2 regions of the Proteus penneri genome follow, and region 2 is predicted to be linked to the other one. Evidence: predicted binding sites of a transcription regulator. Region 2 holds the regulator's gene; the other holds the start of a gene.
The links. Region 2 encodes ArgR, which controls arginine synthesis, uptake and breakdown. Its sites were predicted from a motif close to ANTGAATAAAAATACANT; they were not measured.
Positions count from the first base shown of each region.

Region 1: the regulator ArgR is predicted to act here: its motif matches at 8,343-8,360, upstream of argC (N-acetyl-gamma-glutamyl-phosphate reductase).

Region 1 is NZ_CP059690.1:3,644,932-3,661,737, reverse strand. It holds gene H1225_RS16460 (YijD family membrane protein) at 1-380, opposite strand, end outside; gene fabR (HTH-type transcriptional repressor FabR) at 380-1,066, opposite strand; gene sthA (Si-specific NAD(P)(+) transhydrogenase) at 1,266-2,663, shown strand; gene oxyR (DNA-binding transcriptional regulator OxyR) at 2,655-3,572, opposite strand; gene argH (argininosuccinate lyase) at 3,763-5,145, opposite strand; gene H1225_RS16435 (argininosuccinate synthase) at 5,223-6,431, opposite strand; gene argB (acetylglutamate kinase) at 6,508-7,281, opposite strand; gene argC (N-acetyl-gamma-glutamyl-phosphate reductase) at 7,302-8,306, opposite strand; gene argE (acetylornithine deacetylase) at 8,407-9,570, shown strand; gene poxB (ubiquinone-dependent pyruvate dehydrogenase) at 9,643-11,367, opposite strand; gene H1225_RS16410 (DUF3100 domain-containing protein) at 11,937-12,758, shown strand; gene H1225_RS16405 (hypothetical protein) at 12,755-13,204, shown strand; gene H1225_RS16400 (M20 metallopeptidase family protein) at 13,204-14,382, shown strand; gene H1225_RS16395 (LysR substrate-binding domain-containing protein) at 14,450-15,463, opposite strand; gene proP (glycine betaine/L-proline transporter ProP) at 16,169-16,806, shown strand, end outside.
Region 2 is NZ_CP059690.1:3,806,956-3,823,761, reverse strand. It holds gene H1225_RS17330 (helix-turn-helix domain-containing protein) at 151-417, shown strand; gene mdh (malate dehydrogenase) at 525-1,463, opposite strand; gene argR (transcriptional regulator ArgR) at 1,911-2,381, shown strand; gene mpl (UDP-N-acetylmuramate:L-alanyl-gamma-D-glutamyl-meso-diaminopimelate ligase) at 2,439-3,818, opposite strand; gene fbp (class 1 fructose-bisphosphatase) at 3,983-4,990, shown strand; gene ppa (inorganic diphosphatase) at 5,202-5,729, shown strand; gene H1225_RS17300 (MFS transporter) at 5,823-7,001, opposite strand; gene H1225_RS17295 (dTDP-4-dehydrorhamnose 3,5-epimerase family protein) at 7,010-8,302, opposite strand; gene H1225_RS17290 (XRE family transcriptional regulator) at 8,351-8,614, opposite strand; gene H1225_RS17285 (gamma-glutamylcyclotransferase family protein) at 8,976-9,323, opposite strand; gene tamB (autotransporter assembly complex protein TamB) at 9,329-13,153, opposite strand; gene tamA (autotransporter assembly complex protein TamA) at 13,150-14,892, opposite strand; gene msrA (peptide-methionine (S)-S-oxide reductase MsrA) at 15,031-15,657, shown strand; gene paeA (polyamine export protein PaeA) at 15,808-16,806, shown strand, end outside.

The sequences.
Region 1 (16,806 bases), 160 kb from region 2:
GCTCTCTCAGCTTCTTCTGCCTGTATACGTAAACGTTGACGATGTTTGAACTGACGATAAATCCATAACGCAACGATAACAATACAAACTGAAGAGAAGAAGTTTGAACCCCATTCAGGGTTAACGGTTCTGGTGTAAGCGTTATAACCGAAGAAGCCTAATAAAAAGAATGAAAAAATCAACTTAGGCATTCCATCAGTCATAGGTTGATTTAAATAGCGCTGATATAAACAGTAAACTGCCAAGATTAAACTGACGAGTGGGAAAACCGACCACGTTTCAATCAACGGGTTAAAAAAGCTTGAATATGTACCATGTAAAGCGACACCAATGACTGCGGCAAGTAATAGCGTGCTTTTTTCACAGCGATTTTGTTCCATCATTTGTCTCCTTTCTGATGCGTTTTTTTCTTTATCTCTGGGTTATCTTGTTGAGGTATTTGCGTTTCTTGCTCACGTCGATACCAATAATAGGCACCTTTAGCAATCATTCGCAGCTGTATAACTAATCTTTCTTCTAATTGTTGACGCTTTTCAATATCGATATCCAGTGCTTCTGCGCCTGCACTAAATACAATAGTGACCATTGCTTCAGATTGCATTTCTGTAAAATAACGTGGCATATGACTCTCTTGCTCAAGATAGTCTGCCAGTTCTGCAATAAAATGTTGGATCTCTCGTGCGACTGCGGCACGAAATTCCGCCGAAGTCCCAGAACGCTCACGTAATAATAATCGAAACGCATTAGGATTATTGCCAATGAATTCCATAAAAGTGGCTACTGATGTTCTAATAACGCTACCACCTTTCGCAATACGTTGACGTGCTTGTCGCATCAGTTGGCGTAACATCAATCCACTTTCATCAACCATTGTCAGCCCAAGTTCATCCACATCTTTAAAATGGCGATAAAATGAGGTAGGCGCAATACCTGCCTCTCTAGCGACTTCTCGTAAACTTAAACTGGTAAAACTACGCTCGGCACTGAGTTGGCTAAAAGCTGCTTCAATTAAAGAGCGACGGGTTTTTTCTTTTTGTTTAGCTCTGATGCCAATATTATTACTCACAGAAATCCTGATAATCCTAATTTGGTTTATGCTCAATATATCAAACTTTGTTAAAAAAGCAGTGCGTACAATCATCTCTCAAGACACATTCTCATAAAAACTCAACAAAGTGTGACTAATGCCCTTAATGTCAATTGGGCTATTATTCATTCTAATGTTAATATACCGTTGTCGGTTTGTATAAAACAGGTCTCTTCCTATGCAACATTCTCATTTCGATGCCATTGTTATCGGTTCAGGTCCTGGCGGTGAAGGCGCGGCCATGGGGCTTGTTAAACAAGGAAAACGCGTCGCAGTTATAGAACGTTATAACAAAGTTGGTGGTGGCTGTACGCATTGGGGTACCATTCCCTCCAAAGCCCTACGCCATGCAGTAAGTCGCATTATCGAGTTTAATCAAAACCCACTTTATAGCGACCAATCTCGTCTTATTAACTCCTCTTTTTCTCAAATACTTCGTCAAGCCAGCACCGTGATTAGTCAGCAGACTAAAATGCGTCAAGGTTTTTACGAGCGTAATAATTGTACGATGTATTCGGGTGAAGCCGCATTTATTGACGAACACCGGGTCAGCGTGCGTTATCCTGATGGTACTTGCGATATTCTTTCGGCTGATAACTTTATTATTGCAACAGGCTCTCGCCCTTATTGCCCGCCAGATGTCGATTTTTCTCATTCTCGTATTTATAACAGTGACACTATTCTCGATTTAGAGCATGAGCCTCACCATGTCATTATTTATGGCGCAGGTGTCATTGGTTGTGAATATGCCTCTATCTTTAGAGGATTAAGAGTAAAAGTAGATTTAATCAATACTCGTGATCACCTATTGTCTTTCCTTGATCAAGAGATGTCTGATGCACTTTCTTATCACTTCTGGAATAACGGCATTGTTATTCGTCATAATGAAGAATACGAAAGCATTGAAGGTGTCGATGATGGTGTTATTGTTCACCTAAAATCAGGTAAAAAAGTCAAAGCAGATTGTCTACTTTATGCGAATGGCCGAACAGGAAATACAGACACTCTAGGCTTAGAAAACGTCGGTATTAAAACAGATAGTCGTGGGCTCGTTTCTGTTAATGCCCACTACCAAACCAGTTGTGAACACATTTATGCCGTAGGTGATGTTATTGGTTATCCAAGCCTAGCTTCAGCCGCTTATGATCAAGGCCGAATTGCGGCTTTAGCAATCACAACCGGAAAATCAGAAACACATTTAATTGAAGATATTCCAACGGGGATCTACACCATTCCTGAAATTAGTTCTGTTGGTAAAACAGAGCAACAACTCACTGCAATGAAAATCCCTTATGAAGTGGGTCGAGCTCAATTTAAACATCTGGCAAGAGCACAAATAGCAGGTATGAATGTGGGGAGTTTGAAAATTCTCTTCCACCGTGAAACCAAGCAGATTTTAGGTATTCACTGTTTCGGTGAGCGTGCGGCTGAAATTATTCATATCGGCCAAGCAATTATGGAGCAAAAAGGTGAAGGTAATACTATCGAGTATTTCGTTAATACCACCTTCAACTATCCAACAATGGCAGAAGCCTATCGTGTTGCGGCGCTTAATGGTTTAAACCGCTTATTTTAATGCGTTTTGTTTTTCTGCATAAAATGCGGTCATATGTTCACGGATTGTCTCTGCTAATTGTTCATAACGATTACGCAAAGGCGATCCGGGACGATAAACCAAAATAATAGAACGTGATGGATTTGGATCGGTACATTCTAAGTAACACACTCCATCACGTTTTTGTTCTTGAGGTACGGATAAATCAGGTAATAAGGTTATTCCACTACCAGCAGCGACCATATTACGTAATGTCTCTAAGCTCGTTGCTCTAAAATGAGTATCTTCTTTTGCGCCAGCTTGGAAACAGAACCCTAACGCTTGATCGCGTAAACAGTGTCCATCTTCTAACATTAATAAACGTTGACCCGCTAAGTCACCCATCGGCACAGAGCTACGTTCATGCCATGGATGTCCTTCATAAATCGCTAATTTCATTGGCTCTTCAAATAAAGGCACTTCAATAAACGGTGCACTCTCTTTAACCATTGCTAAAATTGCACAATCGAGTTTTCCACTATCTAATTGAGCTAATAAGCTATGAGTTTGTGCTTCATGAAGGTACATCTCTAACTTAGGGTAGTTTTTATGTAATTCAGGAATGATGTGGGGCAATAAATAAGGGCCAACAGTAGGGATAAGCCCAATATGTAAAGGTCCCGCCATACTTTCGCCTTGCAATGAAGCCATTTCTTGTAGCACTTTTACTTCACGTAAAACAGTTTTCGCTTGATCCACCAGCAATAAGCCTTGTTGGGTAAACAAAACCTTACGGCTCGTTCTTTCAAGTAACATTACACCGAGTTCATCTTCAAGTTTACGAATTTGACCACTTAATGTTGGCTGGCTCACATGGCAAGAATCTGCCGCCCGACGAAAATGTTTATGCTCAGCTAGAGCCACCAGATATTCCAAGTCACGGATATTCATTGCAGATCCCACATTTATTGCTGATAGTTAATGTCTATAGATAATATAGTAACTGATAAATTTTTCTATCAGTCGAATGTTATTCTGTCTCTCTTTTTCGATATTATCGGCAATTTAAAATAAAAAAACAGAGTGAAGTTCACCCTGTTCTTTTTTAATAACAGTAAGTTGTCTTAAATAAACTCTTTTCTTATTTATCTATATTTAAAACTTCTTTGGCTTTTGCTATCGCATAAGCAACCTGTTTTTGAGAAACACCCCCTTTTGCAAGACGTTTATCTAAACATGATTGAAGCGATAAAATATCGTACACATCAATCATAATTTTACTGTTAAACATCTGTAATTCAGAAAGCGGAAGCTCTTCAATCGCTTTACCTTGCTCAAGGGCGCAAACAACCACTTCACCCACAATATGGTGAGCTTCACGAAATGGCACGCCTTTAGCAACAAGATAATCTGCCAGTTCAGTCGCGTTGGCATAACCTTGTTTAGCGGCTTCTTCACAGCGAGGACGACGGATTTGAATGCCATCAAGAACTAATGTTGCCATATGCAAGCAATCAGACCATGTATCAATAGCATCAAATAACCCTTCTTTATCTTCTTGCATATCTTTATTGTAAGCCAAAGGCAAACCTTTTAAGGTCATCATCATGCCCGTTAATGCACCTTGAACACGTCCACATTTCCCACGAATAAGTTCAAGTGCATCTGGATTTTTCTTTTGAGGCATTAATGATGAGCCAGAGGTCACTTTGTCTGATAATTCAATAAAGCCCGCTTCACCACTATTAAAGAAAATAAGATCTTCTGCAAAACGAGATAAATGTACCATCCCAATAGATGCGCAAGATAATAGCTCCAAGACATGATCACGGTCGGATACACTGTCTAAACTATTGTTAGTTGCACTCGCAAAACCTAACCATTCCGCTAATTGTTCACGATCGATACCGTAAGCTGTACCCGCTAATGCACCGCATCCTAGTGGACTGATATCCAAACGTTTCAAAGCATCGGCTAAACGGCTTTCATCTCTAGCTAACATTTCATTGTAGGCTAAACACCAGTGTGCGAATGTTACTGGTTGAGCACGTTGTAAATGGGTATAACCCGGCATCACCGCATTTTGATTTTTTTCTGCGGTAATAACTAACGCTTTTTGTAACTCAACAATCGCTTGGCGAAGATGAATAACTTCTTCTTTACACCATAATTTTAAATCTGTTGCGACCTGATCATTACGACTACGCCCCGTATGTAATTTTTTACCTAAATCACCCACTTTGGCAATGAGCTTACTTTCAACCCAACTATGGATATCTTCTGCATCACTTTGCAAAATAGACTGCGGGTTTGCCGTTACTTCTTCTGATAATTCATTTAAAGCTTGCTCAAGTTGAACTTGTTCATCTTGTGATAACACACCAACGGTGACTAACGCTTTAGACCAAGCTACTGAGCCAAAGATATCCTGTTGTGCCAGTCGAAAATCAAACCGCAGTGAATCATTGAATTGTTTAAACCGTTGATCAGCTTCCTGACTAAAACGTCCACCCCAGAGTGCCATAATCGCTTCCTGTATCTATTCTGTGTAATAAAAAAGAGTGAGAGTGATGCTTGTTAGCACCACTCTATTGCCTTACGTTATTTTTTGCTCAGTGCACGAATACGTGATGGCAGAGAATATAAACGGATAAAACCTTCAGCATGACTGTGATCGTAAACTTCATCTTCACCAAAGGTTGCAAATTCCTCAGAGTACAGGCTATTTTCTGACTTTTTCTGAATGGCATTCACATGGCCTTTATAAAGCTCTAAAACCACTTCGCCATTCACATCTTGTGCCAGCGATTCTGCAGCCGCTTGTAGTGAAGCACGGATTGGCGTAAACCAACGACCGTCATAAGCCACATACGACATCTCTAAACCCAGTTGTTGACGCCATTTAAACGCATCTCTATCAAGAACAAGTTGCTCAACACCACGCAGGGCTGCCATCATGATAGTGCCCCCTGGAGTTTCATAGCAGCCACGAGATTTCATTCCCACTAAACGGTTTTCAACAATATCAATACGTCCAATACCGTGCTTAACACCTAATGTATTTAATGCATCTAAACACTCAAAAGGTGATTGTGTTTTACCGTTTACCGCGACAACTTCACCCGCTTTAACTGTAACAGTGACTAATTCTGGTGTTTCTGGCGCTTTCTTAGGATCAACAGTCCATGCCCAACAATCTTCATTTGATGCATTCCATGGGCTTTCTAATACACCACCTTCCGTTGAGATATGCCATGCATTTTCATCACGGCTATAAATTTTCTCAAGTGTCGCAGTAGTAGGAATATTACGGACTTTCAGATAATCCAGCAGTGCTTCACGAGAACGTAAATTCCACTCTCTCCAAGGCGCAACCACTTTCAGCTGTGGAGCAAGTGCCGCATAAGTGCTTTCAAAACGAACCTGATCGTTACCTTTACCTGTTGCACCATGAGCAACAGCGTCAGCACCTAATTTTAATGCCAACTCTACTTGAGCTTTAGCAATAACAGGACGTGCCATTGAGGTACCTAATAAGTAGCTACCTTCATATAAAGCACCTGTTTTTAATACAGGGTAAACGTAATCTTTGATAAATTCTTCACGTAAATCGACGATATGACACTCGCAAGCACCTGATGCCAATGCTTTTTGTTCTACACCCACTAAATCATCACGGCTTTGACCGACATCCGCCACAAAAGCGACAACTTCACAGTTATCGTAATGCTCTTTTAACCAAGGAATGATCGCCGAAGTATCTAATCCGCCTGAGTACGCTAGTACGATTTTCTTAATACCTTTAGTCATAGTGATAACCTTCAATTCCCAATTTGTTTAAATTCTGCCAACTATCAAATAGCAATAAGATTTCTAGAGTGATTTTTTAAGCTAAAATACGGGTTCCGACTGCAACACCATTAAACAGTGCCGTCAGTTTTTCAGCATGGCGCCAACTTGCGATTTCAACAGGTCTACCAAGTGTTTTAGCCGCATCTAACGCTGCGTTTACTTTCACTACCATGCCGTCAGTGATGATACCTTGGTCAATTAATGTCTGTGCTTTTTCGGCTGACATCTCTGCAATCTTCTGACCTTTGCCATCTAAAATGCCACTGACATCGGAAAGCAGGACTAAATCAGCGCCTAATGTTTCAGCAATAGCGGTTGCGGCTTGATCAGCATTCACATTCATCAGCTCACCTTTTTCAGTCATACCGATAGAACTAATAATTGGTAGATAGCCCGCACCTAATAATAAATTGAGTAAATCAGGAAAGCCGGGAGTTGCATTTCCTACATGGCCTAACTCTTCATTGATTTGAGTGACTTTTGCTAATTGCCCATCACCCAAAGAAAGTCCCACCCCATTAAGCCCAAACTGAGTTGCCCACGATAACAAGGTCTTATTAGCACTTCCGGCCAGTGCTCCTGTGATGATATCTATCTGATCTGCAGGTGTGACACGCAGGCCTTGCTTTTTCACGACAGGTAATTGCAATTTACCCATCAATTCATCCACCAAACAGCCACCACCATGTACGATGACTAAAGGACGAGAATGCGTTGAGCGATATTGTTGTAATGCGGTGAAAAACCGTGTTAACGCTTCTTCGTTATCAAGAAGCACACCACCCAGTTTGATAATTAATGGTTCCATGAAACTTCCCTACTCATTATTTAAATAAGTGATTCGGTTTCAGCGAAACCAAACCGAATATTCATACATTGCACTGCTTGTGCAGCAGCCCCTTTCAATAAGTTATCTTCAACACCGACTACAATCAGATGTTCACCTTGTTGAGCAAACCCAATATCACAAAATGCAGTTCCTACCACGGCTTTTAATGCAGGTAATCCTTTGTCATAAACACGCACTAATGGCTTGTCTTGATAAGCATCATCAAAGACTTGTCTGACATTCTCTTGTGTCACGCCAGCTTTTAACTTACAGGTGATAGTGGCTAAGATCCCTCTGGCAAAATTGCCTAAGTGAGGGGTAAAAATCACATCAATACCCAGATGTGTTGCAATTTCGGGTTGATGACGATGAGTAAACACGCCATAAGGTTGCAAACTCACCTCACAAAAACTGCTGGTTAAAGAGGCTTTTCTACCTGCACCACTTACACCGCTGGTGGCATTAATGACTGGCCATTGCGCGGTATCTAACAGCCCCGCTTCCACTAAGGGTTTTAATGACAACTGAGAAACTGTTGGATAACAGCCTGGCACAGCAATTAATTGCGCCTGACTGATAATGTCAGCATTCCATTCAGCTAATCCATAAACTGCCTGTGATAACCAATCAGTATTCTTATGTTCAAATCCATAGTATTGTTGATAAAAATGCTTGTTTTGTACTCGATAGGCACCCGATAAGTCGAACACCACACAACCTTGCTCTAAAAAAATCGGGGCAATGTCATGGCTGACTTCATGGGCTGTTGCTAAAAAAACGATATCAATATTTTCAGCCGCTTTCACAACATCAACCATTGGCTCTAAAGGGAGATCCACTAAGCCACGATATTGAGGATGAAGTTCAGAAAAGCACTTTCCTGCATCTGCACTTTGAGCTGATACCATCAGTCTGCTCAAATTCACATGAGGATGCTGCTGAAGATAGGCGGCTAATTCAGCGCCAGTGTAACCACTTGCTCCTACAATCAGAGTATTTAACATGTCATTCTTACCTTGTACTATGAACACAAACCGATTAATGTATTTTTATTCAAAAAAAGTGCATGAATATTGATACTATTATGAAGAAAGGCTGTCAACAGTGAATATTAAATTACCTACATTTATTGAGATTTATCGTCAATTAATTGCAACGCCCTCTATCAGTGCTACAGATGCTAAGAACGATCAAAGCAACGAATCACTGATTAATTTGCTTGCTAATTGGTTGGAAACATTAGGTTTTTCAATTGAAATTCAACCTGTACCTGAAACTCGAGGAAAATTTAACCTTTTAGCAACATTAGGAACAGGCAAAGGCGGGTTATTACTTTGTGGCCACACTGACACAGTGCCGTTTGATGAAGGTCGTTGGACACAAGATCCTTTTACACTGACAGAGAAAGAAAATAAGTTATACGGCTTAGGCACTGCGGATATGAAAGGCTTTTTTGCCTTTATTCTTGATGCATTGCGGGATGTCGATACTAAAACGTTAACTCATCCTCTTTATATTCTTGCTACCGCAGATGAAGAAACCTCTATGGCAGGGGCACGTTATTTTGCCGCTCATACCGCAATCCGCCCTGATTTTGCCATTATTGGCGAACCAACATCCCTAAAACCTATTCGTGCTCATAAAGGGCATTTATCGAATGCGATACGCATTACGGGACAATCAGGACATTCTAGCGATCCAGAAAAAGGTGTGAACGCGATTGAGCTAATGCATGAATCCATTACTCACCTGAGTACACTGCGCGATACGCTAAAAACGCGCTATAACAACCCTGCATTTGTAATCCCTTATCCCACCATGAACTTTGGTTATATTAATGGCGGTGATGCAGCAAATCGGATTTGTGCTTGCTGTGAATTACATATGGATATTCGCCCATTACCTGGACTTACATTGCAAGATTTAGATGATTTACTACACGAAACGTTAGCGCCCGTAAAAGCACGTTGGCCGGGGCGTTTAAGTGTTGAAGCGCTACATGATCCTATTCCCGGTTATGAGTGCCCCACCGATCATAAAATGGTCGCCGTAATCGAAAAACTATTAGGTGAGAAAGCGCAAACGGTGAATTACTGTACTGAAGCGCCGTTTATTCAAGATCTCTGCCCTACCTTAGTTTTGGGCCCAGGTTCTATTGAACAAGCCCACCAGCCTGATGAATTTATTGATATGGCATTTATTGAACCAACTCGTGAATTAATGGGGCAACTAATTGAAAACTTCTGTTTAGCAGAGAAAGCGCAATAATAAAAAACCCTATCGTCTTATGTTGATAGGGTTTGATCTATTTATCTACTATTTATACTTTAAATAAAACGATTAACGTAACCAATTGGTTTTGGCTAGTTGAACGATTTCATCGCCACGACCATTAATAATCGCTTTCATCATATACAAACTAAAGCCTTTAGCCTGTTCAAATTTAATTTCAGGAGGCATAGAAAGCTCTTGTTTTGCGGTTACCACATCCACAATTACAGGGCCATCATGTTCAAAGGCTTCTTTAAGTGCATGATCCAGATCTTCACCGTTTTCAACGCGAATACCCTTGATACCAGATGCATTAGCAATAGCAGCAAAATCTGGGTTATGCAAATCTGTGCCATCCGTTAAATAACCACCAGCTTTCATCTCCATCGCCACAAAACCTAATACGCTGTTATTAAAAATAATTACTTTCACTGGCAAATTCATTTGCGCTAACGAGATAAAATCCCCCATTAACATGGTAAATCCACCATCACCACACATTGCCACAACTTGACGTTTTCTATCTAACGATTGTGCACCAATGGCTTGAGCCATCGCATTTGCCATAGAGCCGTGATTAAAAGAGCCCAGTAAACGACGTTTTCCATTCATCCCAACATAACGGGCGGCCCATACTGTTGGTGTTCCGACATCACAGGTAAAAATGGCATCATCATTTGCCAGTTCACTTAATCGGCGTGCCAAGTATTGTGGGTGAATAAGCTCACGCTCACTAGGTTGTGCAAGTGCATCCAGATCTTGCCGTGCTTTGGCATAATGTTTTAAGGAAGCATCAAGATGAGCTGTGTCTGTTTTTTCTTTTAAACGAGGTTGTATCGCATTCAGAGTGGCTTTAATATCGCCAACCATCGCCATATCAACATGACAATGCGAACCAATACTACTTGGATTAATGTCGATTTGGATAATGTTGGCTTTTGATGGATAAAATGCACGATAAGGGAATTGCGTACCTAATAGCACTAACGTATCAGCATTTTCCATCGCATGATAACCCGATGAAAAACCAATTAATCCTGTCATGCCCACGCTATAGGGGTTATTCCACTCAATGTATTCTTTCCCTCGCAATGCATGTACAACAGGCGCTTTTAATGTTTGAGCCAGTTTAATCACTTCATCACGAGCTTGAGCACATCCAGCACCACACATTAAGGTGATATTTTTTCCATTATTCAATGCATCAGATAATTTTTCGATTTCGAAACGATTTGGCATGATGAGTGGAGACTGCAACGGATACCAGTTTTCATGCGCATCTTCTGGAGCTGGTTTTAGTGCAACATCTCCCGGTAAAACAACAACTGAGACCCCTTTTTTTAAAATAGCGGTTCGCATTGCAATAGCAAGCACTTGAGGGATCTGCTCTGGATTTGAGACTAATTCACAATAATGGCTACATTCGCGAAAAAGTTCTTGCGGATGTGTTTCTTGAAAATAATTACTACCAATTTCAGCAGAAGGAATATGTGCAGCAATGGCTAACACAGGAACATGATTACGATGGCAATCAAAAAGCCCATTGATAAGATGTAAATTTCCCGGCCCACAAGAGCCTGCGCAAACCGCTAATTGGCCATTAACTGCCGCCTCTGCTCCTGCAGCAAAAGCAGCAACTTCTTCATGGCGAGTTCCCATCCACTCAATCGTTCCCATCTTTCGCAAACTATCACTTAATCCATTGAGAGAATCTCCTGTCACGCCCCAAATACGTTTTACACCTGCATTATGGAGTACTTTAGCAATATAGGTTGCAACTGTTTGCTTACTCATGGTGATGTTTTTCCTCAGTTTTGGGTGAATTGTGCCTCTCTGCGAGCTACATTTATTTCCTTCCCATATTCTATCTCTCTTCCTCACCAGCTTGCAGAGAAAATAATCTTACTAACTCAAATATAAAGAATAACACCAATCGTTATAATGTCACTGTGAAGATAAGATCCGCCCTTAAAAATACAAAGAATAAAATATCACTTTCAAATACATTCATTAAATTTATAATAACCGCACCAAATAAGAATATATCTCATTAATAACGTATTATTATTTACTAAAGTGTAGACAAAATTTTATTATAGGATTATTTTAATAATTAAAATAATTTTTAATTATTATTTTTCTCATTACATCTTTATTAACAATTAAGCTGACTCATTTCAGCCTTACTCACTGTCTTTATTAAAAAATTTAACTTTCCTCTATTTGTTAATAAATTTATTACCATTGCATTATTTCATGCTCCATGAAAAAGAGGTATGAAATAAACATGACATTGGTCACGCTACCTTTTGCTTTTTGTCCTCTAGAATAAAGCCTGATTATTTTTCAACGGAGATTAACGGATGGACAAAAGTAGAAGTCCGATAAAGGTTTTCTTTATTAGTATTCTGGCAGTCCTTTTCTTAATTTTTATTTCACAATATGTCATTGGTAAAAAAGAAATTAAGATTGGCATTGCGGTAATACCTATTTTACCAATGTTATTTGCTGTAATTATTGGTATGTGTATATCTGCTGGATTTACCCGTAAAAAAATTAAAGTATGGGGTAAATTATTTACAGAAAAAGAAGAAGGCTTCTGCGGTAAAATGGTAGGTTTCAGCCTACTTATTTTAGGTACACAATATGCAGGAATGATTGTTCCTAATATTAAAATGATTTTAAGTGTCGGTATTCCTTTATTTGTTCAGGAACTCGGAAACTTATTACCTGTATTAATTGCAGTTCCATTAGCGATTAAATTTGGATTTGGTCGTCGTGCAATTGGTGCTTGTTCGTCTATTAGCCGTGAACCTTCTATTGCTGTAATTCAAGGTAAATTTGGTACAGGCTCACAAGAATATATTGGCGTATTAGCCATCTATTTATGTGGTTCTGTTATCGGTACTTTGTGGTTTAGCGTATTAGGTAGTATTGCGCCATTAACCGGATTACACCCACTTGCACTTGCTGCAGGCTCTGGCGTGGGTTCTGGTTCCATGTTAAGTGCTGCATCAGGTGCGTTAATTAATGGTCTTGATGAAACATTAGCACAGCAAGTATTAAGTGTTGCCGCTGCATCTAACTTATTATCATCAGCACTTGGCGCACTGTCATTAACCTATTTAGGTTTACCTCTTTCAGAAAAAATTTATAAAATTTTCACCAGAGGCAAAACTGCATGAAAAATATAATTATTGATATGAAATTTGTATTCGTTGCTATTTTACTGGCAATGTTTACTCAGACGTTAACATCAGGGATCGCTCTTTATGCAATGTGGGATAGCTTTATTGCTATGTCATTAGTGGTATTTATTTCACTCGTTGCAAAACATTATTTACCTTCATCTTTACCAACATTTGCTTATGCAACAATTATTGGGATACTTATTTGTTTACCCGAAACACCAGTAAGAGATTTCTTTATTAGTTCTATTGGTAAAGTCTCTTTCTTATCTTGTTGTGTGCCTTTATTAGCATTTGCTGGTTTATCTGTTGGTGGTCAATTAGAAGAACTTAAGAAAATGTCATGGAAAGTTATTCTTATTTTCATGATTGTTTCAACTTGTTGTTTCTTTGGAGCATCAATCGTCGCGCAAATTGGATTTACGATCCAGGGAGTTATCTAATGAATAATATTTATAATGTCAGTGAAAAACTCTTTCAATTAAATGACTTTAGTAAAAAAACACGACAAGACTTGCACAAAATACCTGAGTTATCAGGTGAAGAATATAAGACATCAAAGTATTGCCGTGAATTAATGGAAAGTTTTGGTTATCAAATTAAAACTTTTGATGGGTATACTGGTTTCACAGCAGACTTAATTGTTAATGCTGAATTTCCATTAATTGCTATCCGTGCTGATATGGACGGATTAGAAATGCCAGACTTAACGAATAATGAACATAGTTCAGTTCACCAAGGTTGTGCACATAACTGTGGTCACGATACTCATATGACCATGGCATTAACCAGTGCCAAGTATCTTGCCGAAAATAAAGAAGAGATGAGCGCGAACGTTCGCTTTATTTTCCAAATGGCTGAAGAAGATATGCGTGTACCTGGCGCTGAAAAAATGGTTGAACTCGGTTGCATGGAAGGCGTTGATGAAACTTATGCACTCCATAACGATGCCGCCATTGAAACGGGTTGTGTTCGCTTTAATGATGGTGTGATGTCATCTTATGGCTCTGCATGGACATTAGATGTTTATGGCGTTTCTGCACATGGTTCAACACCACACAAAGGCTTAGATGCCATTCGTGAAGCCACTCGCTTAATTGATTATATGGATTATGTTGTTGCGAAAAAGACAGATCCATTTAGCCCAGCAGTCTTTGGTTGTGGCATGATCAATGGGGGAACAATCCCTAATGCATTAGCTGATCACGTACAAGCTCGCGGTACGATCCGTTCTATGGATGAAAATACCGACCAAGTACTAAAAGCGAGTTTTGATGAAATTGTGGCTCGTAGTACAGCGGGTGGATTTAAAACCACATTAAGCTATAGCGGATACCCTGCAGTTGTCAATCATCCAACTGCACATCAGCATTTATTAGATGCAATGCGTAAATTCTTACCTGAAGAGAATATTGAATCAAACGGTAAGCCAATGACAGGCAGTGAAGACTTTAGCTATATGGTTAATGCCACAAAAGGTAAAGTCGGTGCCATGTTCTTCTTAGGAAGTGGTAATCAAGCGAAAGGTATTAATAATTACCTTCACGCAAATCCTTATTTTGTCGATGATGATTGTTTACTAGTCGGTGCTCAGATTTTTGTTAATATTCTGACTCGTTAAACTCTTATTATTCTGCCTTAAGCCCGTTATTGCCCCCGCAAAAAACGGGCTTTTTTTATTCTGACTTCTATTCTGCAACACTATTATTCACATTGACTGAACGTAAATCAGGTAATCCTTGGTAGACCTCTTTACTGTGCCATTGTGTTCCCCACTGTTCTGGCATCTGAATAATATTTTTATCAATGTGAGGAGCATAAAGAGAAATAAACTCATGCATATAATCTTTCATATGGGTATGTTTACTGACACAAATATGGGTGTAACTCGGTTGCACTAAATGATCGATATTAATACATTTTAATGCGTCACCATCTTCAGTCTCATCATAAGAGGCGGTGGCAATAACACCGATACCTAAATGTCGCTTAACATAGTATTTAATAATCTCTGTATCCGTCGCTGTTAATGCTACTTTGGGCTTAAGATTATTTTTATAAAATACCTTGTCTAATTTAGATCCTCTTGTAAAACCAAAAACATAGGTAATCAATGGATACTCTGCCATTTGTTCGATAGTAACCTGCTCATCATCTTTCAATAAGGCAAGAGGATGATCATAAGGAACTAATAAACTACGAGTCCAGCGGTAACAAGGCAATGTAATCAGATCTTCATAAAGGTGCATAGACTCTGTTGCGATAGCAAAATCCACATCGCCGTTTTTAACCATTTCTGCTAATTGAGCTGGTGCGCCTTGATGAAAATGTAGTGAAATATTAGGGTAATAGTGACGAAAATGATCAATCACATTCGGCAATGAATAACGTATTTGAGTGTGTGTTGTCGCAATATGTAAATCGACTTTTTTATTACGATCTTCTTCAGCCACAATGCTTTTGATTCGATCAACTTGCCCAAGAATATCACAAGCAATTTTATGGACTTCTTTACCCATCGGACTTAATGCTAATAAATTATTATTTTTACGCACAAACAGTGACACACTGAGCTCATCTTCTAATATTTTTAGTTGCTTACTGATTGTCGGTTGAGAGGTGTAGAGTTTTTCAGCCGCATTAGTAATGTTGAAATTATTTTTTACGACTTCAACAAAGCTTTTCAGTTGATTAATATTCATAGAGGTACCCGGGTTAATTTGCACAAATGCGCGGTTAATTATTAATTTTTATTCTAAATATGAGCACTAGATAAACTATCTTTAATATTTCTGTCGTGATATCTCGTCATACTATCTTGATTTAATCTTATAATAAGAATAGCGAGATCTATTCTATTATCCACACATTCACTTTAACTATTCGAAAGAATAATAAAGCAAAATAAGGTGTTATTATTTTCTACTTATCTATCAATCTTTGTATTATGCACAATGCTCATATAAATGCGTTAGCCTGAATCAAAAAAACAGAAAAAGGATATAACACACTGTTATTAAAACAAAAAACAAATTTGTTTTTTCATTTATTTTTGCGAAGCTTTCAATTGCCTTAACGCAAATAACCCGTCAATAACGCCATAAATTTTACAGAAAAGCAGAATTACGTTATGATATTGATCAGGTTTTAATACTTAGAGGCTCTGTTTTGTTATATCAAAACAACAAAGAAAACATTCTAATATCTTATTCAATCTCATCTATACTTAATAAATATTCTCTTATCTATTAGCTTAATACCACTATTTAAATTTAAACTTAGTAGAAGTAAGCTGTTTTTTAGTGAATTTTTATTACTCATTCTTCTCGCTAACAAATAGTCACTTCATTTCTTTTAATTAATTGAACAACAAGAAATTACGAATACCTTAATAAAGGTCACTTAATATGAAAATGAAGAAAAAAAGAAACAAACCGCTAAGAATCAATGATATAACTATTATTGATGATAGTAAGCTTAAAAAAGCGATTACGGCGGCAGCATTAGGTAATGCCATGGAATGGTTTGACTTTGGTGTCTATGGCTTCCTTGCATATGTCTTAGGTCAAGTATTCTTCCCTGGCGCATCACCCGGTGTACAGATGATTGCTGCCCTTGCCACATTCTCAGTACCATTCCTTGTAAGACCGTTAGGGGGTGTCGTATTTGGGATGCTTGGGGATAAATTTGGTCGTCAGAAAGTGTTATCTGTTACCATCATCATTATGGCACTCAGTACATTTGCCATCGGTCTTATTCCTGCTTATGAAACTATCGGTATTTGGGCACCAGTCTTATTATTACTCGCTAAATTAGCACAAGGTTTCTCTATTGGTGGTGAATATTCAGGCGCTGCGATTTTCGTTGCTGAATACTCACCCGACCGTAAACGTGGATTTATGGGAAGCTGGTTAGACTTTGGTTCTATTGCTGGTTTTGTTATGGGTGCAGGTGTTGTTGTACTTATCTCGACTATCCTTGGAGAAACAGCATTCCATGAGTGGGGATGGCGTATCCCATTCTTCTTAGCATTACCATTAGGTCT
Region 2 (16,806 bases):
AAATTATTAAGAAAAAAATCAGAAATCTTTTTAGAAAAATAATGTTATTTTATTTTCTAAATAATCAGTTTAAATGCTTTAGGACATTTCTAATAAACTGTTATTTATACCACTAACACAGCAATCAATTTTATAGAAAAAGGATTAAAAATGATTTCAAGGAAATCTGATTGGCATCCTGCCGATATTATTGCCGCACTTAGAAAACGAGGAACAACACTTGCTGCCATCTCTCGCAAAGCTGGGTTAAGCTCTTCAACTCTCGCTAATGCACTGTCACGACCTTGGCCTAAAGGAGAGAAAATCATTGCAGACTATCTTGGTGTAGCTCCTAGTGAAATTTGGCCTAGCCGTTATTTCCATCCTGAAACAGGAGAATTACTTGAACGAAAGATTCGTATCAAAACTAATAATTAACTAATAATTACAGGCATTATAATTAATAAAAAAAACCGCTGATATAGTATCAGCGGTTTTTATTTAAATTTGCATTATTTTTATAGCAAAAATAAGTATTTCTTTATTTATTTATTAATAAATTCTTCACCAAGAATTATATCTTTTTTCAATACATCTAACATACCATTTAGAGATTGCTTTTCAAAATCACTCAATTTGCCAATAGATAAATATTCCTCTACACCGTTTTTACCTAAAAGAATAGGTTGTGCAAAGAAACGGGCATATTCTCCATCGCCTTCTGTATAGGTACATTCAATAATATTTTTCTCGCCATTTAAAGCGCGAATTAATGAAAGACCAAAACGTGCGGCTGCTTGCCCCATAGATAATGTTGCAGATCCGCCACCCGCTTTTGCTTCAACAACCTCAGTACCTGCGTTTTGAATACGTTTAGTCAACGCTGCAATTTCATCATCGCTAAATGAAACGCCGTCAACTTGAGAAAGTAGAGGAAGAATAGTCACACCAGAGTGTCCACCAATCACAGGAACGTTGGTTTTTTGTGGATCTTTACCTTTTAGTTCTGCAACAAAGGTATTGGCGCGAATAATGTCGAGTGTAGTGATACCGAAAAGACGTTTCTTATCGTAAACGCCTGCTTTCTTAAGCACTTCTGCTGCGATAGCAACGGTTGTATTCACTGGGTTAGTAATGATACCAATAAGTGCTTTCGGGCAATTTTCTGCAACCTTTTCAATTAGGTTACGCACAATACCAGCGTTAACATTGAAAAGATCTGAACGATCCATGCCTGGTTTACGAGCAACGCCCGCAGAAATCAGAACAACATCAGCGCCTTTTAGCGCAGGGGAAGGATCTTCACCCGCAAAACCTTTTACAGTAACTTGAGTCGGGATATGGCTTAAGTCAGCTGCAACACCCGGTGTGACGGGAGCGATATCATATAAAGAGAGTTCACTACCAGCTGGAAGCTGATTTTTAAGAAGAAGCGCCAGTGCCTGACCAATACCGCCTGCTGCACCGAGAACTGCTACTTTCATTCTGATACTCCTTAGTTTACGAGATAGTGGAACGCCTTCGAGATACTCACTATTACGCAATTCACCTTTAAAAAAACAATTATTTAACAGTGATATTGCATAATAAGGCATTTTCGGTGAAAAATAATACTTTGGTTATTCTAAACAAAATGCTTATCTGTTAATGAGATAGCGGACACTCTTTTGATAAATAATTTCAATAAATATGATAAAGTGTTAAGTACACCATCATCCTTATGATAATCATTTAAGCTTATCAGTTAATTAACAAATATTTTACTTTACTTAAATTATCACATTCACACGCTGTAAATAAATTTTTTTTGCAATACATTCTAATTTACAATTTTGAGGAGGCCATCACTCACCTTCCTTCGTCTTATGTTGCATAAAAATTCACTTCTCTGCATAATACACAGGTTATTGATAACTCACTAAAGGTGAACTATGCGCGTTCCTTCTAAGCAAGAAGACTTGGTTAAAGCGTTTAAAGCCCTGCTGAAAGAAGAAAAATTCAGTTCACAAGGCGAGATTGTGACAGCATTACAAGAGGCTGGATTTGATAATATTAATCAGTCCAAAATCTCTCGCATGCTAACAAAATTTGGTGCAGTAAGAACCCGTAATGCCAAAATGGAAATGGTGTATTGCCTTCCTACTGAGCTTGGTGTACCAACAGCAAGTAGCCCATTAAAAAATCTGGTACTCGATATCGATCATAACCATTCTGTTGTAGTAATAAGAACGAGTCCGGGTGCGGCACAACTTATTGCACGTTTACTAGATTCATTAGGTAAAGCAGAAGGGATCCTTGGCAGTATTGCGGGTGATGACACTATTTTTTCAACACCAGCACCAGGATTTTCCACAGAAGAATTACGAGACGCTATTCTGAATCTGTTTGATCAGGAATTATAATTCGTCTCTATACCGCTTCAAAAAGTAAGCCACTGAATTTTCAGTGGCTTCTTATTTCTAATACGGATTATCAAGATCTTTAGGCTGTGCTAATTTTGCAAGTAGTTTTTCATGAATACCACCAAAGCCGCCATTACTCATAATCAAAATATGATCGCCCGCTTGTGCTTCTTTCGCAATCATATCCACTAATGTATCAAGATCGGTACTCCAACGAGCTGGCTGTACGCAATGCTCTGCAATATCACTCACTAACCATTGAATATTCGGTGGCTGGAATAAAAAGACTTCGTCAGCACGACCTAATGCTGGAGCGATATCATCCTTACTAATGCCCATTTTCATGGTATTTGAACGAGGCTCTAACACCGCAATAATACGAGCCGTTCCACCGACTTTACTACGTAACGCTTCAAGTGTTGCCAAAATCGCTGTGGGATGATGTGCAAAATCATCATAAACACTGACTTGGTTAACCTCACCACGTAGCTCTAAGCGACGACGCGCATTAATAAACTTATTCAATGCTTCACAAGCATCAGCAGGTAAAACACCAACGTGGTGCGCTGCAACAATCGCCATTAAGCCATTTTGCATGTTGTGTTCACCCGAAAGCCCCCAACACACCTCTCCGACTCGCTCATCTTTGTGAAATACTTCAAAATGACTACTGTCATTACTGAGTTTTTTGGCTTGCCAATCCCCAGTTTCTCCCGTGAACTCTTGTTCACTCCAACATCCCATGCCAATAGTCTGTTTTAAATTCATATCATTGTCAGGCATGATGATTTTCCCTGAGCCAGGGACAATACGAACTAAATGATGGAATTGTTTTTGAATTGCAGCTAAATCATCAAAAATATCGGCGTGATCGAACTCAAGGTTATTTAAAATCAGCGTGCGTGGAGAATAATGAACAAATTTAGAGCGTTTATCAAAGAAAGCACTGTCATACTCATCTGCTTCAATCACAAAGAAGGGGCTTTCGCCTAACTGTGCTGACACTTGGAAATTACCCGGTACGCCACCAATTAAAAAACCGGGTTTATAACCACAATCTTCTAAAACCCAAGCCAACATACCTGCTGTTGTAGTTTTACCATGAGTTCCTGCAACCGCTAATACCCAACGTTCAGGTAGAATATAATCATGTAGCCATTGAGGGCCTGAAGTATAAGGCAGACCTTTTTCAAGTACAGCTTCAACACAAGGATTTCCTCGTGTCATCGCATTACCAATAATCACCATGTCAGGAGCAGGTTCTAATTGTTTAGGGTCATACCCCTCAATCAATTCAATTCCCTGATTTTCTAATAAAGTACTCATGGGTGGATAGACATTAGCATCAGAGCCTGTAACTTTATGTCCCTTCGCTCGAGCTAAAATGGCAAGACTTCCCATAAAGGTGCCACAAATACCAAGAATATGAATGTGCATGAATTTCTGTCCAATAGCATGAAGTTGGTCACTATTCTAACGATCAAAAAGCAGATAAGAAACGGATTAACCTTTGAATCATCCAATTCTTTGGCTAAACTTGCCACCACCAAGGAGTTTTTCCTCCTTTTTTACTTTACCCACTCACATTCAGGACCTGCGTCATGAAAACATTAGGCGAATTTATCGTCGAGAAACAACAAGATTTTCCCCATGCAACTGGTGAACTTACGGCATTACTTTCAGCAATTAAGCTTGGGGCTAAAATTATTCACCGTGATATCAACAAAGCAGGGTTAGTCGATATTCTTGGTACTAACGGTGTTTCTAATGTTCAAGGTGAAGCCCAGATGAAACTGGATCTTTACGCGAATGAGAAGCTCAAGGCTGCATTAAAAGCACGTGGTGAAGTTGCGGGTATCGGATCAGAAGAAGAAGATGATATTGTTATCTTTGAAGGTGATCGTGCTGAAAATGCTAAGTATGTCGTGTTAATGGATCCATTAGATGGTTCTTCGAATATTGATGTAAACGTTTCCGTCGGTACTATTTTCTCTATTTACCACCGTATTACACCTATTGGCCAATCAGTGACCTTAGATGACTTCTTACAACCAGGTCATCGTCAAGTAGCTGCTGGCTATGTCGTTTATGGCTCATCAACCATGTTAGTTTATACAACAGGTTGTGGTGTTCATGCCTTTACTTATGATCCTTCTTTAGGTGTATTCTGTTTATCTCATGAAAGTGTACAATTTCCACCAACAGGAAATATGTACTCAATCAACGAAGGTAATTACATCAAATTCCCATTAGGTGTAAAAAAATACATTAAATATTGCCAAGAACAAGATGCTGCAACAAATCGCCCTTATACCACACGTTATATTGGTTCTTTAGTTGCTGATTTTCATCGCAACTTACTGAAAGGGGGGATTTATATTTACCCAAGTACGGCAAGCCACCCTACTGGTAAATTACGTTTGCTGTATGAATGCAATCCAATGGCGTTCTTAGCTGAACAGGCTGGCGGTAAAGCAAGTAACGGTAAAGAACGTATTCTTGATATCGAACCCAAAGAACTTCACCAACGTATGCCTTTCTTTGTAGGGACTAAATCGATGGTTGAACAAGCTGAAAGCTTTATGGCGCAATATCCTGACGAAGAATAATTCATTGGCTTAGTCGCCATCGCCATATCGCCATATAGATAAACCGGGCTTCTCTTTCGTCCGGTTTTTTCATCTTTAGAAATAGAGTCTCTTTTTATTTACTGCTCATTTTTGCATCATAACGCAACAGGTTTGGCAAAAAACGGGTATTGTTAAAAACTTTTCGCTATACTACAGGCCACGTAAAATTATTTTTTATAGGAAATTTTTTATGAGCCTGAATCATGTTCCTGCTGGTAAAGAACTACCAGAAGATATCTATGTTGTTATTGAAATTCCAGCAAACGCTGATCCTATCAAATACGAAGTGGATAAAGAAAGTGGCGCACTGTTTGTTGACCGTTTTATGTCAACTGCAATGTTCTACCCATGCAACTACGGTTACATTAACAACACGTTATCTTTAGATGGTGATCCAGTAGACGTTCTGGTTCCAACTCCATATCCATTACAACCAGGTTCAGTTATTCGTTGCCGTCCTGTTGGCGTACTGAAAATGACTGACGAATCAGGTGAAGATGCGAAACTGGTTGCAGTTCCACACACAAAACTGAGCAAAGAATACGATCACATTAAAGATGTGAACGATTTGCCTGAACTGTTAAAAGCACAGATCAAACATTTCTTTGAACACTATAAAGATTTAGAAACTGGCAAATGGGTTAAGGTTGACGGTTGGGAAGGCGTAGAAGCAGCTAAAGCTGAAATTCTGTCTTCTTTCGAGCGCGCTAAAAAATAATTCTGTGCAATGAGAATTAGCTTGATAAACAATCTGTTGATTGCTTAACAAAAATAAGCCCACATCAATAAATGTGGGCTTATTTTATGATTATCAATTTTGATTATTTAACCGCATAATAAGCATTATGCCACTCATCAAGGTGATCGCCATGGCGATTATCATCAATGTATAGACTGTCGAAACATTCCCTGTGGAGAAAAAGAGTACCCCCCCAATAATAGGCAATATCAATTGATTAAATAAAATAATTAGTGAGGAAATACTGGCTAATTGTGTTACAGGAATAATTTCTATTCTTAACATCCGTAAGATATTCCCTGAAAAAACCTTACCGATAATGGATAAGGCATAAAAGATAACAAAAATAGTGATATCTTTTTGAAAAATAATTAGTAAAGAAGAACTTATTGTGATGATGAAAATCGATAGAGACATTAATAACTTTCGATTTAAATAGTGGGTTAAATAACCATATAAGTAGGTTCCTATTACACCACAGATCCCCGCAGATATATCAATAAAGCCATAGTATTTAATGGGTAAGCTCATCGATTGATCAATTAATGCAGTACCACTCGACTCAATTAATCCGTCAAACATATTATTGCCGATAGCAATAAAAATAGAAAAAATCAAAATAGGAGACGTGAAAATAATCACCATTCTTTTAGTCACTCGTAATGCCTTTGTTAGGCTATTTAGTTGAGTGGTGGATTGGTTCTCTTTTGGCTCTAGATAAAAGAATAAAAAAAATACTGCATTAATGGAATAGAATAGACAAGGAATAATAAGTAAATAATGGTAACCATAATCAATAAATAACATACCAATTAATGGACCGATGATCATGCCAAAAAAATCCATTCTAGACATTATATTAATATGATGTTCTTTATGGTGGCTCATTAATGCAATAATTTTTTCATATGAAATCAGTGTCTGTGAATTACCAATAGAAATTAAGCTTCCTACTAATCCAAAACTAATTGCAATAACTAAATCAGAGGAAAAACCTGAAGTTAATAAAAATAAACAACCAATAATTTTACTACTATCGGAAATAATAGAAATAGGGCGAACACCTAAGGCATCAATATATTGACCAATAAGTGGTATTAAAAAAATGCGTGGTAACCACCATAAGGCGTATGTCAATCCTGTATACTCAATACTTGTTGTTAATTGATAAACAATAACAGGTGTTAAAAAAACCATTAAACCATCAGCACTTAACACCAGAAAAAGCATATAAAAAAAGACAACACGCATAATAGAAGTTACACCTTTTCTTTAATTAATACTTTAATAGGCTGGTTATTTTCATCATAAACAATAATCGATTTTGGGGTATGATGAGTGGGCTTATGTTTCATTAATTCTTGTTGTTTAGAAACAAGGAATTGATAATAGCTTAAATCTGCTGGTATTTTATTAACACGATAAGATTGATAATTTTTATTAGTGATCTCCCAGTCGATAACATCATGTCCCGGAATATATTCTTTTTCTTTGTCTAAATAGATAACAGGCCGATTAACTGTAATGATATTAGCCATATTAAACAGTGCATGAGCTACCCCACAGGGGATCACTAATTCCATATTAGGTAAAGGCTTGAACGTTATTTCATCTTCACAAAATAGAGTGGCTGAGCCTTCTCGCATATCGACAAGTTTTAATGTTATCTCACTAGAAGCCTTTCCTAAAAAAGTTAAATGATCTTCTTGCCCTAAATGTAATCCATAAGAGTCAAAATCATAATCCTCATGACCATGCTCAACCAGATACATAGGGGATTGTCGCGTTAATGGGACAATACCACTCTCTTTGCCAGTATGTAGGGTCGCCATTTCGCGAAATTCCACGCCTAAAATAGTCGATGTAGGTAATTGTTGTTTTTGAGTATCTACCATTTTCTCTCGAAACCGTAAATTAATCTCATCACCATTATCTAAGCGGATTTTGCGAGTTTCAGAGTGTAGGAATCGATGTTGACTTAACCACTGTTGTTGTATCTCGGCAATCCGATGATAGACCAGTGCAGAAGCTTCTTCTGTCATTGGTTCATAGCCTTCAATCTCATTAATATCGATATTTTCAGGAAGGTTTATCACATCATTATTAGGTGACCAATTTAGTGTTTCACTTGCGAATTGCTCGATAGTGGGTAAAAAAAGAGAGTAGCTATTTAAGGTAAAAACATTCTCTAGATAAGAAAAAGTATGAGCGACCCCTGGGGGAATAATTAGTGTTCTTGCTGATGATGGTGTTATCTCAAAACTTAATTCTGATTTAAATGTTGGTGAGTTTTTACGACAATCAATAAATTTAGCCAATATCTTTTGTTTCTCATCACCTAAAAAAGTTAATGTATCTTGTTGACCAAGATGAATGCCGTACTGCCCATATTTAAATTCACTTTTACCATGGTAAACAATATTAATAGGATAGGTTGTTGCGAAAGGAATAACATAAGAATGCTGTTTTCCATTATTTATTCGCCAGCGAGCAATCCAGTATAATCCTACAATATTAATATTTTTATTGAGTTCATTAATATCCTTATTCACGACTATCTCCTATGCAGTTAAAAAAGCAGCCTTATGGCTGCTTTTTTATTAAATACTGACAATTTCGATATCATAACCAAGTAGCTTTGCACTTTTTTTCAATTCATCTAAATTAGTTGTATTTAATTTTAAATACTTATCATCTGCAGGTGCATTTTTAATACCGGCAAGATAGGCTAGTTTATCTAATGCATCTGTTGTTACAGTTTTTGTTTGTAATATCAAATCAGTAAAACGATGATTTACTATATTGTATTTTAAATCTTTTGGTGGATTATTATAAAGTTGAGTAATATCATTTAATTTATCCATAAAATTACCTTATTTCACTATATTAATAATAGGATAATTATCTCTTTCCCTCTCAAACAAGACTGTTTTAACATTAAATTTATTTTGTTGTCAATCAGGTCTACTATTAATAATTTTCATATCATTATAGATAAATTTTAAATAAATAATTACCGACTTAAATTTAAAACAATATAAATAAATATACATATTAGAATATATGACTACCTCTACTATAAATAGTAAAGTAATAATAAAAATTAAAGTTTATGATTAATTTTATAGAAAATAATAGTTTCACTAAAAATAAAAAAGCGCGATATAAATATCGCGCTTTTTTATCATTACTAAGTCATCTATCGTAATAGCTAAAATTTGCTTATTACTCTTCTTCGTGGCGCTTTAACCAGTCACCACTTTTTATTTCACGTAAACCATCCACAGGCTTTTGATAAAGGTAGATCCAAGCACTGCCATAAGGCGTTGATATCAGTTGTCGCTTGTAATCCTGATCATTCTTTTTCAATTCATCAAGCTCTGTCAAGATAGAGGGCGTTATCCGATAAACTTCACACTCTATCTCTCCTTCACCTTCAATAACCGCAGGGTAAAACCCTAAATCATAGAGTTTATATCCCACTAATTTATGCTCACCCAAAAGCTGTGCATAGGTCATCCAGTGATGATTGCCTTGGTTTCGCCGTAAACTACCATAAACAATAATTCGCATATAATTTAAAACTCAAATTGATAAAGCAGATCTATTGCCTGATTCATACCAGACACTGCTTGTAAATACAACCTGGGCATCAAGCGATAACGTAAGGTTAACGTCGCTAGCGAATCAAATATACCCACTCCATACTTCACTTGTAGATCGTTCGTTATCTTACCACTGACCACAACTTGTGAGCTATCCCCCACACCTTGTGTATCAAGCGCTAAATCCGAAACACCAAAGGTTTCACCTATGCGCCCTACAAGCTGACCACTCTGACCAACGCCTAATCCTATCAGCATTGCTGTCATTTGTGATGAATCAGCATCACCACTACTTAGACCTTCGCCTCTTAACAAGTAAGATAATGCTTCTTGTTGTGTTTTAGCCGGCTCAGAGAAAATTTCCACTTTAGGCTGGTCAGCAAGCCCTGTTACTCGAACCCCCGCAATGACATTATCTGCGGTATTATCTGGGTTACGAATAGCCTCGATATTTAAGTAAGGTTGATCAACAGGTCCAGAGAACAAGATTTGTCCCTTACGTACTTGTAAGTCTTGTCCATAGGCTTTGAATTCCCCTCTTGGAATATCAACTTGCCCATTTAAACCTAGCCCTTGTTTATTCTGATTGACTTTAAGTGTTCCCGTCAATCGGGCTCTAAGTCCAAATGCGTCCAGTGTCACATCATCACCAATATTAATCGCTAAATTGCTTTGAATTGGAATCGATGTCTCTTTTGGTGCTATAGGTTGCAGGTTTTTATCTAGCATGACTTCATCAGAAGATGCCGATACCGCTGATTCCGGTAATTCTTGAACCACAATACGAGCCCAAGGGATATCAATACGACCATCTAGTTTCAGTAAATGAGGGTTAGCCTCAAACACTAAATCAGGATTAACATCAATACGCACCATTGGAGGCAATGACACTCGTAGCTTATTACCATTAGCAGCGACCACTGCGCGCCATTCATCTAACTTACGCCAATCTGCATTCCCAGTAAGATTTAAATAACCTTCTGGCGTTTCAATTCTGCCACCTAAATCCGATGTTGCTCCATTGAATCGAACATCAACATTACCTTTCGTAATATCAAATGGGATCCAATGTCCAACCACTTTTAATTGATTAATTCCAAATTGACCAAATAACAGTGGCGATTGAGCACTTCCTCCTAAACGTAATTGAGCGCCAATATTCCCTTGAGCAATTTCACCTTTACCTAAGAACGGTTTGATTAAATCTAATGTCAGATTATCAATATCAACCGTACCTGATAGTTGGCGATTTTTCTCAAGATCGGCAACATGTACATTACCTTTAAAGTCACCATTACCCGCAATACTAATCAGCCATTGCAATGTTGCTTTACCATTATTCATACCCGCATTTAAGGTAATAGCATCAAAATCAATAGGTAAAATTGTTCCTTCAATATTTTGTTTTACCGCAACACCTTGCCCTTTTAGATTGACAGATGCTTTCGGTAATCCGCCTTTTGAGTTCCATGTTGCAGTGGCGTCCCCTGTAAATAGGCCTTGAACAGAAGTTTCAGGTGGTAAGAATGGCTTTATCATTGCTAAGTCAAAACGTGTTAGCGTAATTGCAGCAGTTCCACTTTCACCCACGGTTATCGCTTTAGGAACACAAACTTGCGCATTTGGGTTCACCCAGCAATGAGAGCCAATAGTGATCTCTTGCTTTTCTGCCAACAAATTCAGCGCCATGGCTTTATTTAAACGCCATTCACCCACAGGCGTATCAAAAGCTGTATTATTTAGCGTTCCTTTCCACTGTTGTTTCTCTTTATCAAATGATCCAGCTAATGTCAGCCCACCAGAAACAGGCTCGCCATCCATTTTCAACGTGAGTTTATGCTGTTTTTCTGTACCAGCAGCATTCAACGTTAAATTACGAATAACTAAATCGGCTTGTTTTAACTGACGAGCAGTAATAGCTAACTTACCACCAATTTCTTTGTCCGATTGAACATCACCTTTGATAGTGATGGATTCAACACTGACTTGATCTTGCCATTTAATACCATGAGCATTGATATCAGCGATAATCTTAGGTTTGTTCATATCACCGCGGATATTCACTTTCCCTTTAATAACGCCCGCAAACCCAGGAACAAAACCATTTAAACCAGGAGCATTAATATTGGCATCTAATGCCCACTTATCACCTAAATGCCCTTCAATATCGAGGTTATTTTTACCAAGAATGAGTTTTAGTTGAGGGATATTCCATTGCCCAGAATCGTTACCATACGCATTCCCCCTTGCCTTAATTAAATTATTTTTGAAATTACCATCTAAGGTAATTTCAGGAACACGTAATTGCCAACTTCCACCATACAGGCTTCCCGTTGTAGCGATACGCCCATCTAATTTAGCGGGTATATCAGGATACTGTTTTGCGGTATTAACTCCCGAAATAGTGAGCAATGCATTCCAGCTAATTGCCTTACTCCAATCAGCGACACCAGTAATATCGGCATGACCTTGCAAAGCGGCTAAACGTAAACGCGTTAGCTCTATTTTCTCTTCATTCCCTTTCGCATCCAGCATTAATTTTGCTGGCGGGATCTCCTGACCTTCAATATCAGAGCGTAATGAAAGATCATAGTTATCGGTCTGACCATTCAAGCGTAATCGAGTGTCATTAAGTTGATACTGTACATCACCAGTTAATGGCCAACGTACTTTTTGACTCTCTAGCGTCAGTTTTAAAGGAAGATGAGGCTTAGCCAATTCGGCTTGAGCATCAAGGGTTGCTGTAACCGTTCCTGTTAAAGAAAGGGCGAGTTTAAGTTCTTCGAGTAACGCACCTTGCAAAGAAAGTGTGGCTTTTTGATCTTTAAAATCTTCAAGCCCCACAACATCACGAATGGTTGCGTTGATATCTAAATTAACAGGCCATTGTTTATCAAGCGTGATCCCCCCATTTAAACTGACCTCACCTTCTGGTGCATCAACACGTAATTTAGTGAGATTAACTTGCTCGCCTTGGGTATTTGCCTCAAAAGATAATTGATTGATGGTAACTGGGGTATCCCCACTTACTTGTAATTGCTTACCTTCAATACCTTCAATATTGATATCTACAGGGATAATAATTTCCGGTAATTCAGCTAATAATGGCTTAGCAAAAATCGTTTTAATTGTGTCTGCTAATGCTTGTTCTTTTTCTTCCGGTGTTTTAGGTTCAGCTTTAGGTTTTGCAGTTGCGACTTCTTTTACATCTTGGGCAACCGCTTCAACACTACCTTCTTCTGGCGTTTTGGGTAACGCCACCAGCAAATCATTAATGACGGTTGGATTTAATGTAACTTGGCGACCTTCCCACTGCGCACCGGTTTTAAACTCATCCAACGAGATTGCCATATCGTCAATCTTCACATGCGTATTTTCTAATGAGAGCGAGTTTAAATAGATAGGTAACGGAGCATTGAGCTCAGTTAAAGGTTCTGATGGTGGGGTTTCTTCAGAGGGTGGGAAAGCACTAGTATCAACATTAACAACCACATCGCGTGTCGCCAATGTATCAATACAAACTTGTTTATCCGTCAGGCACGCTAAACGTAATCCTAATGATAACTCACCTACATTCACATCAACCCCAGGCATTTGATATTCAACACCCGTTAAATGCAGATCTTTCCAGCCACCATTAACATCTTTGATAACTAAACCTGGAACCCAGCGAGTTGCACTATTAATGGCAAAATGTAAACCCGATTGTGTTCCTAAGATCCAAGCTACAGCACCCAATGTAAGCAAAATAATGATAAGGAGTGTTAACGCAATCCATTTCAACCACTTTTTTATCATAACTCTGCTCCTAACCCGATATAAAACTGGAGTCTACGTTTATCCACGTCACTCACAGGTAATGCTAAATCAAATTTAATTGGACCCACTGGGGATGCCCAACGAACACCTGCACCCGCACCTGTTTTAAAATCACTACGAGTAAAATCATTAACGGCTTCGCCACTATCAATAAAGACAGCACTCCACCAATTACCCGTGACGTTATATTGATATTCAACCGATCCAACGAGCATCCTTGATGCCCCTGTTAAATTACCTTTACTATCTTCTGGTGAAATACTTTGGTATTTAAAGCCTCGAACACTTCTATCACCACCAGCAAAGAAACGTAACTCAGGTGGTACTTGCTCAAACGCATTGGTTTCAATCCAACCAAAATTACCTCTTACCACAAAACGATGTCCTTCCCATGGTGTACGGATCCAAACCTGTTGAGCTTGGAATGCAGCAAACTCAACATCAGAACCCCATATTTTATTGGAGTAGTCTAATGAGTAACGTTGGCTGTCTCCCCAATAAGGCATCATTCCACCGCGTTGACGTACACGGCTGGCTGTAACACCGGGATAAAGCAACATGGTGGTATTTGTGACTTCACCTTGGGTAAAGTGGCTGAGACTCCAACGTGTATTCACACTGTATTGCCAGCCTGTCGACATATCCCAGTTACGAGACACATTTAGTGTTGTGGTATCAGAACGAGTATCATTTAAATCGGTACGTTTAAAACCACCTTGAACACCATAGTACTGCTCTAATGGATTGACCTTCAGTGGAATTTTATAGTTGGCACCAATAGATTGTTCAGGCTGAGAAACACTGATATTAGAGGTTAAACTATGGCCTCGTGAGTTCATCCAAGGCTTATCCCACTGCATATTAAGGCGAGGGCCAACATCTGTAGCATAACCACCACCAAGCTCAACATAGTTACGAGAGCGAGGTGTTACAACTGCACTCATCGGTAACAAATAAGAGCCTTCTGCACGCGCTTTAGCAATATCGGGCGTCACAACTGCAGAGTTAAACCACCCCGTTGCGGCTAAACGGCGATTAAATTCAGCCAGATCTTCTGATGCATAATATTGTCCCTCTTTAAAAGGAACGATATTTTGTAGGTAGTCTTCACGAATTTGAGATCCTGTATAATTCACTTTTCCAAAACGATAGCGTTCCCCACTATCGAAAACAAAATCCCAATATGAGGCATGATTATCTAAAGAAACGCCTAACTGGCTTTTATCCATTTCAGCATCAAAATAACCTCGACGGATAGCAAGTCCTGTTAATGAACCTTTGAGCTTTTCATAAGCTGCATGATTTAACACACTATCAAGAGGAGGCGTATTTTCTTTAATAACTTTTGCATATTGCTCATCGGTTTTAGCGCCACCTTCGAGAACAATATCGACCCCTTTTAATAAAATAGGAATACCCGGTTCAACTTTAGCGGTTAATACTGATCGTGCAGGCGGTGTATTTTCTTGATAGGAGAATGTTATTGTTGGCTGATAATAGCCTAAAGGGCGAAGTCCTTCTTTAATTGCCTTCTCAACACGCGCGCGAAAACGCCCGTCAGGTGCAACTTCTTCTGTTGTAATGTTCGATAATTGGACTCGTGCATTTTTTTCGAGCTGCCCTTCTAAACCTTCTACTTTTAAACGCAAATTTGCCCCATAGGCAACAGGCGCGATAAAAGACAAACAGAGAACGTAGATAACGGAGTATCTCGGCACGTTTTCTCCTCAATATTATTTAATCCATGTGATGAATTGACGACAAACTATCTTAAGCTTTATTGTAGATTTAGTTTATAACAATATTAAATCTTTACCATAGTAAAGCGTTTACAAATATACAAATTGGAGTCTACCTTGCAACATAAACCTTACCAACCAGAGAATGCCTTAAGGGGTACTTCGACACCATTAGAAATATCTGCTAATCATGCAGTAAATGGGCATTCTATTAATGATATTCCAGCTAATATGGATATTGCTTATTTTGCGATGGGCTGTTTTTGGGGGGTTGAACGTCTATTTTGGCAACAACAGGGCGTTTACTCAACAAGTGCGGGTTATAGCGGTGGTGTAACAGAAAATCCTACCTACCAACAAGTTTGCCAAGGTTTAACGGGTCATAGTGAAGTGGTGAGAGTTGTTTTTGACCCCGCAATAATTAGCTACCAACAACTTCTGGCTCTTTTTTGGGAAAATCATAATCCATCACAAGGTATGCGCCAAGGTAATGATATTGGTAGCCAATATCGCTCGGCAATTTACACAGTTAATGCAGAGCAATATGCGCAAGCTATTGAGTCCAAAAAACGTTATCAACAAGCGATGAATGCCCAAGGCGCAACAACGGAAATTACGACAGAAATACAACCAGCGGGTCCTTTTTATTTTGCTGAAGATTACCACCAGCAATATTTATACAAAAAACCACAAGGTTACTGTGGATTAGGCGGGATAGGTATCTGTTTTCCACCCGAAAAGTAACACTAGCAGAAAATAGCAGGGCGATGATATAATTTCGCCCTCTTATCTATCTTTGTGAATAATTTCATCACAATATATTGATTTATCTTCTATTTTTAACACTCTAGTATTACCCTTTGGATTAAATACTCGGGGTGATGTGAGCCTTATATGCTTAATAGTTTACTCATTGTGCTTTTGCTTTGTGCTATCAGCGCCTTTTTTTCGCTGTCTGAAATCTCTCTTGCTGCTTCTCGTCGAATTAAACTCAAACAACTTGTTGATGAAGGCAATATTAACGCTGCCCGCGTCTTAAAAATGCAAGAAATGCCAGGCATGTTTTTTACTGTCGTTCAAATAGGATTAAATGCTGTTGCCATTTTAGCGGGTATCGTTGGTGAGTCTGCATTCTCCCCTTCACTAAAAAGTTTCTACCTACAATTTTTTGAAGAGCCTCTCGCCCAACAGCTTGGATCTATCTGTTCTTTTATTATTGTCACATCAATGTTTATTTTGCTGGCTGACTTAACCCCAAAACGTATTGGTATGATTAAGCCTGAAGCTATCGCATTAAGAATTGTGAATCCAATGCGTTTCTGCCTTGCTTTCTTCCGCCCTTTGGTGTGGTTATTTAATGGTATGGCAGATCTCATCTTCAAGTTATTTAAAATCCCAATGGTCAGAAATGAAGACATCACTTCTGATGATATTTTTGCCATTGTAGAAGCCGGTGCTGTTGCTGGGGTTTTACGTAAACAAGAGCATGAGTTGATTGAAAATGTCTTTGAATTAGAATCTCGTACTGTACCATCCGCAATGACACCACGAGAAGATGTAGTCTATTTTGATCGTGAAGAGACTGAAAATGATATCAAAGAAAAAATTGCTACTCAGCCCCACTCTAAATTTTTAGTTTGTGAAGGGGATATTGACCATATTATTGGTTATGTAGATTCTAAAGAGCTTCTTAATCGCGTTATTAACGGACAAAGCCTAAATCTCAATGAAGGTGTTCATATTCGTAAAGCGCTGATTATTCCTGACACATTAACGCTTTCAGATATGTTGGAAAGCTTTAAAACATCCGGTGAAGACTTTGCCATTATCCTTAATGAATACGCCATGGTAATGGGCGTTATTACACTAAATGACGTGATGACAACCTTAATG